DNA from 2 places in the Marinicauda sp. Alg238-R41 genome. Region 1 is predicted to be linked to the other one. Evidence: predicted binding sites of a transcription regulator. Region 1 holds the regulator's gene; the other holds the start of a gene.
The links. Region 1 encodes LexA, which represses DNA repair genes until DNA is damaged. Its sites were predicted from a motif close to ATGTTCCNCTTGTGTTCC; they were not measured.
Positions count from the first base shown of each region.

Region 2: a site for LexA is predicted at 4,959-4,976, ahead of PGP17_RS02785 (YifB family Mg chelatase-like AAA ATPase). Genes of this name have one in related genera too.

Region 1 covers NZ_CAMZOJ010000003.1:250,995-258,111, reverse strand. Annotated here, with positions in the region: gene PGP17_RS13210 (peptidylprolyl isomerase) at 1-9, shown strand, start outside; gene trpE (anthranilate synthase component I) at 28-1,539, shown strand; gene PGP17_RS13200 (divergent polysaccharide deacetylase family protein) at 1,536-2,480, opposite strand; gene PGP17_RS13195 (anthranilate synthase component II) at 2,573-3,160, shown strand; gene trpD (anthranilate phosphoribosyltransferase) at 3,157-4,182, shown strand; gene trpC (indole-3-glycerol phosphate synthase TrpC) at 4,179-4,967, shown strand; gene lexA (transcriptional repressor LexA) at 5,064-5,738, shown strand; gene PGP17_RS13175 (ComEC/Rec2 family competence protein) at 5,771-7,117, opposite strand, start outside.
Region 2 covers NZ_CAMZOJ010000001.1:587,866-594,982, reverse strand. Annotated here, with positions in the region: gene PGP17_RS02795 (ATP-binding protein) at 1-1,772, opposite strand, end outside; gene PGP17_RS02790 (M28 family metallopeptidase) at 1,957-3,291, shown strand; gene PGP17_RS02785 (YifB family Mg chelatase-like AAA ATPase) at 3,334-4,872, opposite strand; gene PGP17_RS02780 (BON domain-containing protein) at 5,083-5,682, opposite strand; gene PGP17_RS02775 (YraN family protein) at 5,819-6,214, opposite strand; gene PGP17_RS02770 (penicillin-binding protein activator) at 6,293-7,117, shown strand, end outside.

The DNA of each region.
Region 1 (7,117 bases):
AACCCGTAACGCGCGGAACCACGCCTCATGTCCGCATTCACGCCTGACCTGGCCACGGCGCGCAGCCTTCTCGCCCAGGGCAAGCCGGTCCTGCTGACCGCGCGCCGCGTGGACGATCTGGAGACGCCGGTCTCCGCCTACCTCAAGCTGGCGGGTGCCGGCGCCGGTACGAACAGCTTCCTGCTGGAAAGCGTCGAGGGCGGCGCCTATCGCGGCCGCTACTCGGCCATCGGGATCGATCCGGACCTGATCTGGCGCTGCCGGGACGGCAAGGCCGAGCTGGCCCGGGCCCCCGCGCCCGGTCAGCAGCCCTACGAGTTCGTCGCTCAGGACGTCCCCGTGCTGGACTCGCTCAAGGCGCTCATCGACGAGTCCCGCCTGGACATGCCGAGCGGGCTGGCCCCGCTCTCGGCCGGGCTGTTCGGCTATCTCGGCTACGACATGGTGCGCCATGTCGAAACCCTGCCCGGTCACGCCGATCCCGATCCGCTGCAGACGCCCGAAGCCACGCTGATGCGGCCGCGCGTCATGGTCGTGTTCGATGCGCTCGCGCAGGAAATCATGGCCGCCGCGCCGATCCGGCCGCGCGACGGTGTGTCGCCGGAGGAGTCCATCGAGGCGGCGACCCGGCGCATCGAGGCGGTGTTCGACCGTCTGGACTCCCCTTCGCCCGGCCACCGCCAGGGCGAACGCCGCGACGAAGAGCCGAGCGCACAGTCGAACACCTCTGACGCCGCGTTTCACGAGCGCGTCCAGCGTGCGCGCGACTACATCCGCGCCGGGGATATCTTCCAGGTCGTTCCCAGCCAGCGCTTCTCGGCGCCATACACCCTGCCGCCCTTTGCGCTCTACCGGTCGCTGCGCCGGACCAACCCCTCCCCGTTTCTCTACTACTTCGATCTGGGTAATTTCCAGATCGTGGGGTCCAGCCCGGAAATCCTGGTCCGGCTGCGCGACGGGATCGTCACGATGCGCCCGATCGCCGGGACGCGTCCGCGCGGTTCGACGCCGGAGAGCGATGCGCGCTACGAGCGCGACCTGCTCGCCGACCCCAAGGAGCGGGCCGAACATCTGATGCTGTTGGATCTCGGGAGAAATGACGTGGGCCGCGTCTGCCTTCCTGGTTCGGTAACGGTTACCGACAGGGAGATAATCGAGAGATACAGTCAGGTCATGCACCTGGTTTCCAATGTCGAAGGCCGTTTGGCCGACGGCGAGGATGCGGTTTCAGCCCTCTTTGCCGGCTTCCCCGCAGGTACGGTTTCTGGCGCCCCCAAGGTCCGGGCGATGGAAATCATTGATGAACTGGAGCCCCACCGCCGCGGCATTTATGCCGGCGCAGTGGGGTATTTCGGCGCGGGCGGCGGTCTCGACACCTGCATTGCCCTGCGGACGGCCATCGTGAAGAACGGCCAGATGCATGTGCAGGCAGGCGGCGGCGTCGTGCTGGATTCCGATCCCGAACTCGAGCGTCAGGAATCGGTCAACAAGGCCCGTGCCCTGTTCCGGGCCGCTGCGGAAGCCTGGCGCTTCGCCTAGCTTTCCCGAGCGGCGAGATCTCGGATGGTCACCAGTTGAACACCTTCACGGGCGGCGCGGGCGCCCAGCCCTTCCAGCGCAGCAAGGGTCACGCTGTGCGGATGGCCGATGGCAATCGCCGATCCGGTCTCGCGCGCACGGGAAAGCGCGTCCGAAAGCGCTGAATCGATTGCTTCTTCGTCGATCTCATGGTCGAGAAAGACATCGCGGCGATAGGCCCTCAGCCCGGCTTGCGCAGCCCGGTCGCCGGCCACGCTTTCACTGCTGGTGAGCGAGTCCACAAAAACCAGACCCTGCCCCGAAAGCGGCGCGAAGAGCGCATCCATGGCCGCAGCGTCCGAGGTCAGCCGGCTGCCCATATGGTTATTGAATCCGGTTGCGCCCGGCACGCGGGCCAGCGCCCAGCGGACCCGTTCGCCGATCTGCTCGGCTGTCAGATGGCGCGCCAGCGCATGCGGCCCAGGATCGTCCAGACCAACCGGCTCCATGGGCAGATGAAGGAAAACATCCTTTCCCGCCGCCCGAGCCGCCAATGCCAGCTCCGGGGTCGCGTCTGCATAGGGCAGGAAGGCGAGTGTCAGTGGGATATCAAGCGCCAGCAGGCGTTCGGTCGCCATGCGGTCGAGCCCCACATCGTCGATGATGATGGCGAGTGTCGGAGTCTGAAGGAACGCATCCCCGGCATCCTGAACTGTCGTCACAGTTCCATCGAAACTCGAAGTATATTCGGTAGGTATCGGTACTATTTCGTGATTAGCAATTCGCGCGACTGAGCTTGTCGCCGTTTGCGCATCACCAGACACAGCAAGGCCGCCCAGGCTGTCTTCTAGCCGCATGACCGCGCCCTCCGCGCCGGCCTGGAAGGCCAGGCCGGAACAGATCAGGAGGCCCGCGGCGATTGCCGCGCCCAGATGTGGCGCAAAGGCAGCGGTCTGAGTCATGAACGCTGCATAGCGTGAGTCGGCCAGCTTGGCGCGGGGCGGCGCCTCGCCTAACTTCGCCCCTCGTTCACTGGAAGGGTCGGCCACGTCTCATGCTCCTGCTCATCGACAATTACGACAGCTTCACCTTCAACCTGGTCCATTATTTCCAGCAGTTGGGAAGCCAGGTGCGGGTGGTTCGTAATGACGCGATCAGCGTTAACGAGGCCTTTGCCATGTCGCCGTCCGCGGTGGTGATCTCGCCGGGTCCCTGCGATCCTGACCGCGCCGGGATCTGCCTCGATCTGATCCGCAACGCCTCGGAAACACTTCCAATATTCGGTGTGTGCCTCGGCCATCAGGCGATCGGGCAGGTCTTTGGCGGCAAGGTCGTCCAGGCGCGTGAAATCATGCACGGCAAGACCAGCGAAATCGAGCACGAGGGTGCCGGCGTGTTCCATGAACTGCCTCGTCCGCTCCTGGGCACGCGCTACCACTCTCTCGCAGTCGAGCTGTCAGCCGACAGTCCGCTCAAGGTGACCGCGCGTACGGCCGACGGCGAGATCATGGGGCTGTCTCACCCGACGCGGCCGATCCACGGGGTTCAATTCCATCCCGAGAGCATCGCCTCGCAGAGCGGTCACCAGATTCTGGCCAATTTCCTGACGCTTGCCGGGCTGCCGGCTGCCATTCCGGCATGAGCCGGCTGTCTCCCGCCATACAGGCCCTGGCCGCCGGCCGCGCGCCGGACCGGTCTGCCCTGGAGGCAGCCTTCAATGCTCTGATGGACGGTGAGGCCGATCCGGTCGAGATAGGCGGTTTGCTGATCGGGCTTGCTGCCGTCGGAGAGACACCCGAAGCCCTGATCGTCGGCGCCGAGGCTATGCGGTCACGCATGACGCCGGTGCACGCGCCTGAAGACGCCATCGACACCTGCGGAACGGGCGGCGATGCGCGCGGCACCTGGAATATCTCGACTGCGGCCGCCCTTGTCGCAGCCGGCGCTGGCGCCACCGTCGCCAAGCACGGCAACAAGGCGGCATCCTCCAAATCCGGCTCGGCGGAGGTCCTCGAAGCTATCGGCGTGAATATCTTCGCCTCGGTGCCATCGGTGGAGAAGGCCCTGCGCGAGGCCCGTGTCGGTTTCCTCTTCGCGCAGGCCCATCACGGTGCCGTGCGCCATGTCGGACCGGCCCGCAAGACACTTGCAGTACGTACGATTTTCAATCTGCTGGGTCCGTTGTCCAATCCGGCCGGCGCGAGGCGTCAACTTCTCGGGGTTTTCGATGAACGCTGGCTGGAGCCCATGGCCGAAGCTCTACGCGGACTCGGCGCCGAGCGTGCCTGGATCGTGCACGGCAGTGACGGGCTCGACGAATTGACCACAACAGGTGAGAGCCTTGTGGCCGAACTCACGCCGACAGGGCAGATACGCCGGTTCACAGTGACCCCTGAGGATGCCGGTCTGAGACGGGCCTCGCTCGATGAGCTCAAAGGCGGCGATCCTCAGCACAATGCCCAGGCGCTGCGCCGTCTGCTCGATGGCGAGACCGGGGCCTATCGCGATATCGTGCTGCTGAACGCGGCGGCTGCGCTGATCCTCGCCGGAAAAGCAGAGAACCTGGCCGAGGGAGCTGCGCTCGCTGCGCGCTCGATCGATGAGGGCCAAGCGAGAGGCGCTCTGCAGACGCTAAGTGATGTGACTCACGAGGAAACCCGATGAGCGATGTGCTGACCCGAATTGAAGCGTACAAGCGCGAGGATGTCCGCAACCGCGAGACTGACCGGCCGTTTGAGGCCGTCTGCGTCGCTGCAGAGCTGGCGCCGCCGGTTCGCGGCTTCGCCTCGGCGCTTGAATTGGCCTCTCGCAATGGCCGCCCGTCGCTGATTGCCGAGGTCAAGAAAGCAAGCCCATCCAAGGGTTTGATCCGCGAGGACTTCGATCCGCCCGCACTTGCCAGAGCCTATCAGGCCGGCGGTGCGACCTGTCTCTCTGTGCTGACGGATACGCCCAGCTTCCAGGGCGAGGATGCCTACCTCCAGGCCGCGCGAGACGCTGTCTCCCTGCCGGTCCTGCGCAAGGACTTCATGTACACGCGCTGGCAGATTGCCGAATCGCGCGCACTCGGCGCCGATTGCATTCTCGTCATCCTGTCCGCGGTCGACGATGACACGGCGCGCACCCTTATGGATGAGGCCGCCAGATGGGGCATGGACGCGCTTGTCGAGGTTCACGACCGCGCGGAAATGGAACGCGCCAATCAGCTCGGCGCCACTCTGGTGGGCGTGAACAACCGCAATCTGCGCACCTTCGAGACGCGTCTGGAGACATTCGAATCGCTCGCGCCGCACGCGCCGACGCAGGCCCTCTTGGTGGCCGAGAGCGGCATCTTCACGCCGGACGATGTCTCGCGGGTCGCCTCGGCCGGGGCGCGGGCGCTTCTGGTCGGTGAAAGCCTTATGCGGCAGGACGACGTCACCCAAGCGACTCGCCAGCTCCTCGGCTAGCCCTCCGCGTCCGCCACGCGGCTTGACGCCTGCATGGAACAGGCATAGAACATTCGGCATAACTTCCGCTTTTGTTCCAGCCGCAGGGGGACGTCCATGCTCACCAAGAAGCAGCACGAGCTTTTGGTTTTCATCCATAAGCGTTTGAGCCGCGATGGTGTCTCGCCCTCGTTCGACGAAATGAAGGAAGCCCTTAATCTGGCTTCGAAATCCGGCGTTCACCGCCTGGTGAGCGCGCTGGAGGAGCGCGGCTTCATTCGTCGGCTCCCCCACCGTGCGCGCGCCCTCGAAGTTCTCAAAATGCCGGAAATGACCGGGTCCCGTCCCGACACTGCACCCGGCAACGTCGTTCAGGCCGATTTCGGACGATCGGACCGCGGCAGTCAGACCTCGGAAGTCCCCGTTCTGGGACGTATTGCGGCTGGTGTGCCGATCGAAGCGATTCAACACGAAACCGATCGCCTCCCCGTCCCTCCCGACATGCTTTCGGGAGGCGAGCACTTCGCGCTTGAGGTCAGCGGCGATTCGATGATCGACGCCGGCATTCTCGACGGCGATGTCGTGGTGATCCGGCGGTGCGATACCGCCGGCAGCGGCGAGATCGTCGTGGCGCTAGTGGACGATCAGGAAGCAACGCTCAAACGCCTTCGCAAGAAGGGCAATTCCATTGCGCTTGAGGCGGCGAACCCGGCTTATGAAACGCGTATTTTCGGTCCGGACCGCGTTCGCGTGCAGGGCCGGCTCGTCGGCTTGATCCGTCGTTATCACTAGAGCCTTGAATGCCAGGCGCTCGGGCCGGGAGGCTAGCCGTCCGGCCGCGGCGTCCAGGGACGTAAGCCCCGCGCCGTATTCGCACCCTGAAAGCGGATGACCTGACCGTCACGGATCCAGAATTCGGTCGAGCCCAGGCGCGAGCGTTCGCGGCTGTCGAAAACGAACGCCGCGCAACGCCGCGTCAGCCACGGTGAGACGGTCACATCGATCACGATGATATCGGCGCGCGCGCAATCGTCTTCCAGCGCCTGTGCACTGTTCGGAAAGGCCAGGACCAGCCCATCCACGGTCTGGCCCGTGCAGCCAAGAGCGTCACAGCGCAAATCCGCTCCCGCCGGCGCGGTATTGGTTTCGCCGACACGCTGAAGAAACACGCGCGCATCGAACCGCCCTCGCCGCCGGTCATTGGTCTGCCATTGCCTGTCCTCGCCCTCGGCGTCGGGGTTTTCCGGCGCGTAGCGCGCGATTGCCGCGCCGCTTTCCGTGATCAGCATGTCGGGTGCCGTTGCACTGCTCCAGACCGAGAATCCGGCCGCGATCAGCACAGCACCCGCAGGACGAACCGCGCCACGGCCTATGGTCAGCAGCGCGAACCCGAGACCGTAGAGCGCCACCGTCAAGCCAGGCGCCGCGCTGACCGCGATAGCGGCCCCCTCGCGCGTCGCAGCGGCGTTGGCCACCCACATCACGACGCGGAGTCCGGCGTCCATCAGTGCAAGCGGCCCGGCTTCCAGTCCGACCGGCATCAGCAAGAGCGACGCCACGCCCCAGGGCATCACCCAGAAGGTGAAGACCGGCATCGCGGCCAGATTGGCCAGGAAGCCGTATGCCGCCAGGCGTTGGAAGTGGAAGGCCGCGAAGGCGCCGGTCGCCATGCCGGCGACCAGGGATGTGGCGGCAAGTCCCGCAAATCCGTTCCAGGCGCGCGCTACCCAGCCGGGTGGCTGCATCGGCGCCCGGCGCAGCCGCGTCCACAAATCGAAGACCGCGATCAAGGCCGCCACCGCAGCGAAACTCATCTGGAAACCCGGTTCGATCACGCTTTCCGGTGCCATCACCAAGATAATGAGCGCCGCGAGGGAAAGGGACCGGAAGGAAAAGGCGCGCCGGTCGAGCATGACGCCGAACAGAACCACGGCGGTCATGATGAAGGCCCGCTGTGTGGAAACCGATGCGCCCGAAACGACGAGGTAGGCGAGCGCGGCTGTGAGCGCGATCAGCGCCGCGGGTTTGCGTGGATCGTAGGCTCTGGCAAACGGCACGATGGCTGCGAAAGCGAACCGCGCGGCAAAATAGATCCCGCCGGCCACCAACGCCATGTGCAGTCCCGAAATGGCGAGGATATGTCCAAGGCCTGACACCCGTAGGGCATCTGC
Region 2 (7,117 bases), on a different contig from region 1:
GCTTCGGTGGCATTGGCGGTCAACGCCAGGATCGGCACCGTCCGGCCATTGGGAAGCGCGCGTATCCGGCGTGCCGCCTCCCGGCCGTCGAGCCTGGGCATGCGCAGGTCCAGCAAGACCGCATCGAACTCCTGTTCTCTGACCGCGTCGACGGCGGCCTGCCCGTCAGCAACACGCACGGGGCGGGCGCCCAGGCGTGCCAGGATGCGTTCCCCGATCAAGCCGTTCACCGGATCGTCCTCGGCGACAAGAATTGTCCGTCCGGCCAGCCGGCCATCCGGTCGCGGGGGCGCGAGCGGGGGCGGTTCAGGCAGCGGCCGCCCCGGGCTCAGCGTGGCGGGCGCTGTGCGGCACGCATACTCGGCGAGGGAGCGGGCACGCACAGGGGCGACAAGCCAGCCATCAATCCCTTCCGGCCGCTGGTCGGCGGCGAACTGGTCCTTCGTGGACGGCCGCGCAAGGGCCAGAACCCGGATCGGCTGGTCTGCACCGCGCAGGGCCGCCGCATGCGCGGCCCATGCCTCGTCCAGCACCAGGACCGGCGTGCCTTTCGCCCGCTCCAGGCTCGCGGCAATATCGTCCGGATCGGCAATCGGCGATGTGCGCGCGCCGAGCGCGGTGGCCTGCAAGGCAATCGCCTGGCGCTGGATCGCGCACGGGCTCGCCACGAAGACATGGCGCCCGCTCAGGCAGGGATCGAGCGTGGCCGGGAGGTCTTCCAGGATCGGGAAGGCGAACCAGAAATGGGAGCCTTTTCCGAGCTCGGACGTGAAGCCGACCTCGCCTCCCATCGCTTCGGACAGGCGCTTGACCATGGCCAGACCCAGACCGGCACCGGGCGCATGGCTGCGTTCGGCGGCCCCCCGTTCGAACTGTTCGAACAGGGTGTTGCGGTCCTCGTCCGCTATGCCCGGACCGGTGTCCGTAACCGACAGGCGGACCATGTCCCCGGCGCGCTCCGCGCGGATCAGTATGCCTCCGGTTTCGGTGAATTTTACGGCATTGCCGGCCAGATTGAAGAGGACTTGTCTAAGCCGGGCCGGGTCAGCTTTCAGCCGGGCCGGAACGTCGGGATCGATCGCGTGCGCCAGGCTCAGATCCTTCTCCGCGGCCCGGGTGGCGAGGACCTCTCCCAGATCTTCGATCAGGCCACGCAGATCGACGGGCTCCTGGCGCAGCTCCAGCCGGCCCGCTTCAAGTCTCGACAGGTCGAGAATGTCGTCGATGAGGGAGAGGGCGTGTTCGGCGCTGGACGTCACGGCATCCAGATAGGCGGCCTGGTCCGGCTGGAGGCGCGTATCGCGCAGCAGGCGGGCCGCACCGAGCGCGCCGGATAGGGGGGTGCGCAATTCATGGGTGATCGCGGCAAAAAAGACTGACTTTCCGCGTGCCGCTTCGCTGAGCGCGGCGCGCGCGCGGCGCTCCTGCGTCACATCGCGGCCCACAGAGACGGTACCGCCGCCTTCCAGCGCCGTTTCCGTCCATTCGATCCAGGCCTCTCCCCGCCGGGTCGCCATGGCGACATCGTAGCGGCGCGATTCCCCCGGCTTCTGCGATCCCAGGGCCGATGCGAACCAGCGTCCGGTCCAGTCCGCCCTAGCGCCGCCGAAAGCCTCGAGGAAAGCCTGGTTGACCTCGGTCAGCCGGCCGGAGCAGTCGCGCACCATGACCAGCTCGCCCATTGAATCGAAGATGGCGCGCAGATTCGTCCCGGCCGCTACGGCAGGCGGCTCGGAATCCGGCGCGCAATGAGAGGGGCGATCGCGGGTCATGGATGAGCTTTTAGCGCGTGCCGCGTTAAGGAATCTTGGATGAGGTCGGGCGCCGGTCCGGAGGTGCGCGCCTTGACGGGTCGGGTCACTCCGACATGATGCCGGCCCAAAGACCACCGCTCACACGATCCCGGGGACGATTCATATGATCCGCATTGCCGCCTCGCTTGGCTTGCTTGTCGCCATGCCCGCTCTCGCTCAGGAGGAGGCTCCGGCCCCGGGCGAGGTGATGGCGATCTACGATATTGTCGATTCGGTTTCGGCCGGGCGGATAGAAGCCGACATCCGCACGCTTGTGGATTTCGGGACCCGGCACACCGCATCCCAGACGGAGTCCGCGACACGCGGTATCGGGGCTGCCCGGCGCTGGATTCATGACGAGTTCGAGCGCATCTCTGCCGAATGCGGCGGCTGCCTGGAAGTCGTCTACGTGTCCGACACGATTTCGGGTGAAACGCGCCTTCCCGAACCGGTCGAAGTCGTGTCGGTTCTGGCCATCCAGCGCGGCACACTCGATCCGGACCGCGTGGTCATGATGAGCGGGGACATCGACAGCCGCGTCAGCGATGTCATGGACGCCGAGTCGGATTCGCCCGGCGCCAACGACAACGCATCCGGCGTGGCGGGGGCGATCGAGGCCGCGCGCGTGCTCAGCCAGCATGAATTTGCCGGCACCATCGTCTACGCCGCGCTGGCCGGGGAAGAGCAGGGCCTGTTCGGCGGCGAGATCGTGGCCGACTGGGCGCTCGAGCAGGGCTGGCGCATCAAGGCGGTGCTTAATAACGACATGATCGGCAATATCGCCGGCATTGACGGCGTGATCGACAACTCCACCATCCGCGTCTTCTCCGAGGGCACACGCGCAGCGGAGACCGAGGACGAAGCCCGCCGGCGCCGCTTCACCGGCGGCGAAGTGGATTCCCCATCGCGCAACCTCGCCCGTTATATCGACCGTGTCGCCGACCAGTATGTGCGCAATCTCGATGTCATGATGGTCTACCGCCTCGACCGGTTCGGCCGCGGCGGCCACCACCGTCCCTTCAACGCCGTGGGTATTCCCGGTGTCCGCCTGATGGAGACCCACGAGCATTACGACCGGCAGCATCAGGACCTGCGCAATGAGGAGGGTCGGCACTACGGCGATACGATCGACTTCGTGGACTTCGACTACGCCGCCAAGGCCACCGCGCTCAACGCGGCCACGCTCGCCCTGCTCGCCGGCGCACCGCCCATACCGGCCAATGTGCAGGTTGAGGGCGCGGTCAGCCCGGACACGACGTTGAGCTGGGACCTGCCGGAGGGCGAAGCCGCGGCCAATCTGGCCGGCTACCGGGTCCACTGGCGCCTGACGGACGAGCCGCAATGGACCCATAGCCGGTGGGTCGGCCGCACCTCCAGCTACACGCTGGAGAATGTCGTCATCGACAATTATTTCTTCGGCGTTTCGGCCGTCGCCGAAGACGGGTCGCAGACCCCGGTCGTCTTCCCCGGCGCCGCCGGCAGCTTCGGGGGCTATTGACCCATTCGTCCGCCGGACCGGCCGGACCGCACGGTCTGCACGCTAGAAGCCCGCGGACGCCCGTGTCGCCGGGCGGGAAATCGCTTGGCCGGGCGGCTTCGCGCGCCGCGCGCTGAGCGCTTCGGCGACATGGATGCGGCGTACGCCATCCGCGCCATCGAGATCGGCGATGGTCCGGGCGGTCCGTAGAATGCGGTGATAGCTGCGCGCCGTCAGGCCCATCGCTTCGGCGGCCTGGCCCAGCAGCGCGGCGCCGGGCGCGTCGGGCGCGCAGACCTGGTCCAGACGGTCGCCGCCCAGATGGGCGTTCAGGCTGCCCCGTGCCATCTGGATATCGCGCGCTTGCGCAACGCGTGCCGCGCATTCTGCCGTGCCCTCGGCGGGCCGGGGCAAGGCGAGGTCGGCTGGCGTGACCGGCGGGACGTCGATCTGCAGATCGATCCGGTCGATCATCGGGCCGGACACCCGGGCCTGATAGGATTGCGCGCATTTGGGTCCGCGGGCGCACGCCTGTCCATTCTCCCCGCCCCACCCGCACCGGCAGGGATTCATTGCGGCGATGAGCTGGAAGCGCGCCGGAAAGCAGACGCGCGAGTTCGCACGCACAATGGCGATTTCGCCGGTTTCCAGAGGCTCCCGAAGCGAGTCCAGCACCTGGGGATGGAATTCGGGAAGCTCGTCGAGAAACAGAACCCCATGATGGGCCAGCGAGGCTTCGCCGGGCCGGACCCGGCTTCCGCCGCCGACCATGGCCGCCATCGAGGCGGAGTGATGCGGGCTGCGGAAGGGGCGTGTCCGGCTGAGCTCGCCGCGGTCGAGCATGCCGGCCACAGACTGGATCATCGAGACCTGGAGCAATTCTTCGGCTGTGAGCGGCGGCAGCAGGCCGGGCGCGCGCGAGGCCAGCATCGACTTTCCCGAGCCGGGCGGGCCGACCATGAGCAGATTATGGCCCCCGGCCATCGCCACTTCGAGCGCGCGCTTGGCGGTCTCCTGTCCGCGCACATCGCGTAAATCCTTCACGCCCGGACCATCGACCAGATCGCCGGGCGCGGGGCGGGAGAGCACCTGATTGCCCTTGAAATGATTGACGAGCTGGATCAGCGAGCGCGGCGCGAGTATGGGCAGATCGCCGCCCGCCCACGCCGCTTCCGGCCCGCTGGCCTGGGCGCAGATGAATCCGCAGTCGCGTTCGCTGGCCAGCATCGCCGCGGGCAGGGCGCCGGGGCTTGGCGCGATCGATCCGTCAAGCCCGAGCTCGCCCATGGCGAGATATTCCTGGCCCGCTTCGGGCGGCAGGACTCCAATCGCCACCATCAGCCCGATCGCGACGGGCAGATCGTAATGCGCGCCCTCCTTGGGCCGGTCGGCAGGCGCCAGGTTGACGATGACCCGCTGGCTGGGCAGCGCAAGGCCGATGGCGGCGAACGCGGCGCGGACCCGCTCCCGGCTTTCCGCCACTGCCTTGTCGGCGAGGCCGACAATGTTGAAAGCCGGCAAACCGCCGGCAATTTGGACCTGCACATCAATCCAGCGCGCTTCGGCGCCCTCAAACGAGGCTGAAGACGTCCGCGCTGTCATGGCCTTGCTCCGCTAAACGCAGTTGATGAACGAGCTCGAAGAGCCCCCAAGTTGTCGAATGTTTTCCACAAGATGAGAGCAACACCCGATCAAAACAGGAACATTATACGAACGGACAGGGATTTGAAGTCAAGAAACTTCTTTTAGAAATCGACAAGCTGTTGATAAGTGCAGGTTTAGAACCTGCTTCAGGCCGAGGCGGGTTAACGGTCAGTCCGCCGGATCGAGGTCGCAGAGTTCGGCGCGGCGCGCTCCCCGCGGCCCGAGTTCGGGCGCTTCGCCGGGCACGCGCATCAGCACAACGACCCGCTCCACCCCGTCAACGAGGGAGGCGTGACGCGAGGCGCGATCGCGTTCTCCTTCACTGCGGGCGAAACCAAGCAAATAGACCGTGCCGTTCTGCGTCTCGATATTCATGTTCACCGCGCGCACATCGGCGTCAGAGACCAGGCGTGCGCGGATCTGCTGCGTGATCCAGGCGTCCCGGGCGACGGCGCCCGCACCCTGGCTCGCGCCGACGACCACCTCGTTGACCACGTCACGCACGCCTGGGGAGGCCCAGGTCACGCATTCGGCATACACCTTGTCCTCGGCCCGGGGCACGCGGCCGGACAGGAGCGCGACGCCTTCGGTCACCTCGAGATCGACGCCGTTCAGGGCATAGCCCTCGGCGCGCAGCATGGTCGACTTGATCTGCGTCGAGGCATTGAAATCGTCGATGCTGCGGCCGACCGAGCGGCCTGGCTGAAGCGCGGCGCAGCCGGCAAGCAGGCTTGCGGTCGCAAGGGTTAGGGCGATGACACGCAGCATTTAAGGCCTCTTCTGTCTTGTCTTCGGGCGGGCCGGGTGCGGCTCTGGGCGCAGCCTTCCCACCCACCGAATCTCGCCTAGCGCTCCAATCGGGCAGAGGTAAGGCAAGCCGCCCGCCCGCAAGTGTAAATCCGCTTCAGGCCAGGCGCATCGCATCGGCGCCCTCTGCTGAAAACGCGCCCTTCAGGTGCCGCGGCCAGCGGCCCGGCACCACCAGCACCACGTCGAAGCGCGGTTGCAGCGCCGCCAGCCCGGTCTGGCGCGCCCGCCAGAGCGCCGCCGCCCGGACCAGACGCGCCGCCTGGCGGGGCGTCACCGCCTCGGCGGCGATGCGGTCGCTTGCGCGCGCCTTGACCTCGATGAAGGCGAGAACAGCGCCCCGGCGTGCGATCAGATCGATCTCCCCGGCCGCCGTGCGCGCCCGCCGCGCCAGGATTCTCCATCCTTTCAGCACAAGGCAGAGCGCCGCCAGCCGTTCGGCATTCCGTCCGCGGCGCTCGGCCCGCTCGCGTGAGTGAGGCCGCGCGCTCAAAACGCCCTGACAGGTTGCGGGCTGACGGGCGCAAGGCTAGCTTGCCGGCGTCGGGGGAAAAGGTTTCGGAGCGTCACCATGATTGCCACAGTCTCGCGCATGCGCGCTGTCTCGCCAAGCCGCTGGATGGCCGGACTGGTTGCGCTCCTCGCGATCGCCGCGTGCTCCACCACGCCGGACGGCCCCCGAGGGCCGGTCTCGCCGCAGCCGTCTTCGCCCGTGATCGGCGAGGCGCCGCCACCGGCGACACTGCCCGTACCGATCGCCGACCCGGCCTTCACGCCGGTGCATATGCGCGGACAGGACGACATCGCGCGCGTCGCGATCCTGCTTCCCTTCTCCGCAGACAATGAGGCGGCCCGGCGCGAGGCGACCAGCATATTGCGCGCCGCCGAGCTCGCTTTGTTCGAACGGGCCGGAGAGAATGTGCTCCTCCTGCCCAAGGATACCGGCGGCACCGCGCAGGGTGCGCGCGAAGCGGCGCGTTCGGCCCTGTCCGATGGCGCGCAGCTCATCCTGGGTCCGCTCTTCTCCCATTCGGTCGAGGCGGTCGGCTCGGTCGCGAGAGAGAGCGGCGTGCCCGTCATCGCCTTCTCCACCGAGTTGTCCGTGGCCGGGGACGGCGTTTATCTGCTCAGCTTCCCGCCCGGCGAGGAAGTCCGCCGCATCGTGAATTACACGGCCGATCTCGGCACGACACGCTATGCGATCATCGGCCCGGCCAACGAGTACGGAACGACGGTCGCCGCCGCCTACCGCGATGCAATCGCCGAGCAGCCGGGCGGCGCGCGCCTGGTGGCCGAGGAAGTCTATTCCGGCGGGGTGCAGGCGATGAATGAAGCCGCGACCCGCCTTGCCCGCCTCGGGGTCGAGCCCCTCGACGCCGAGGAGGCCGCCCAGCGC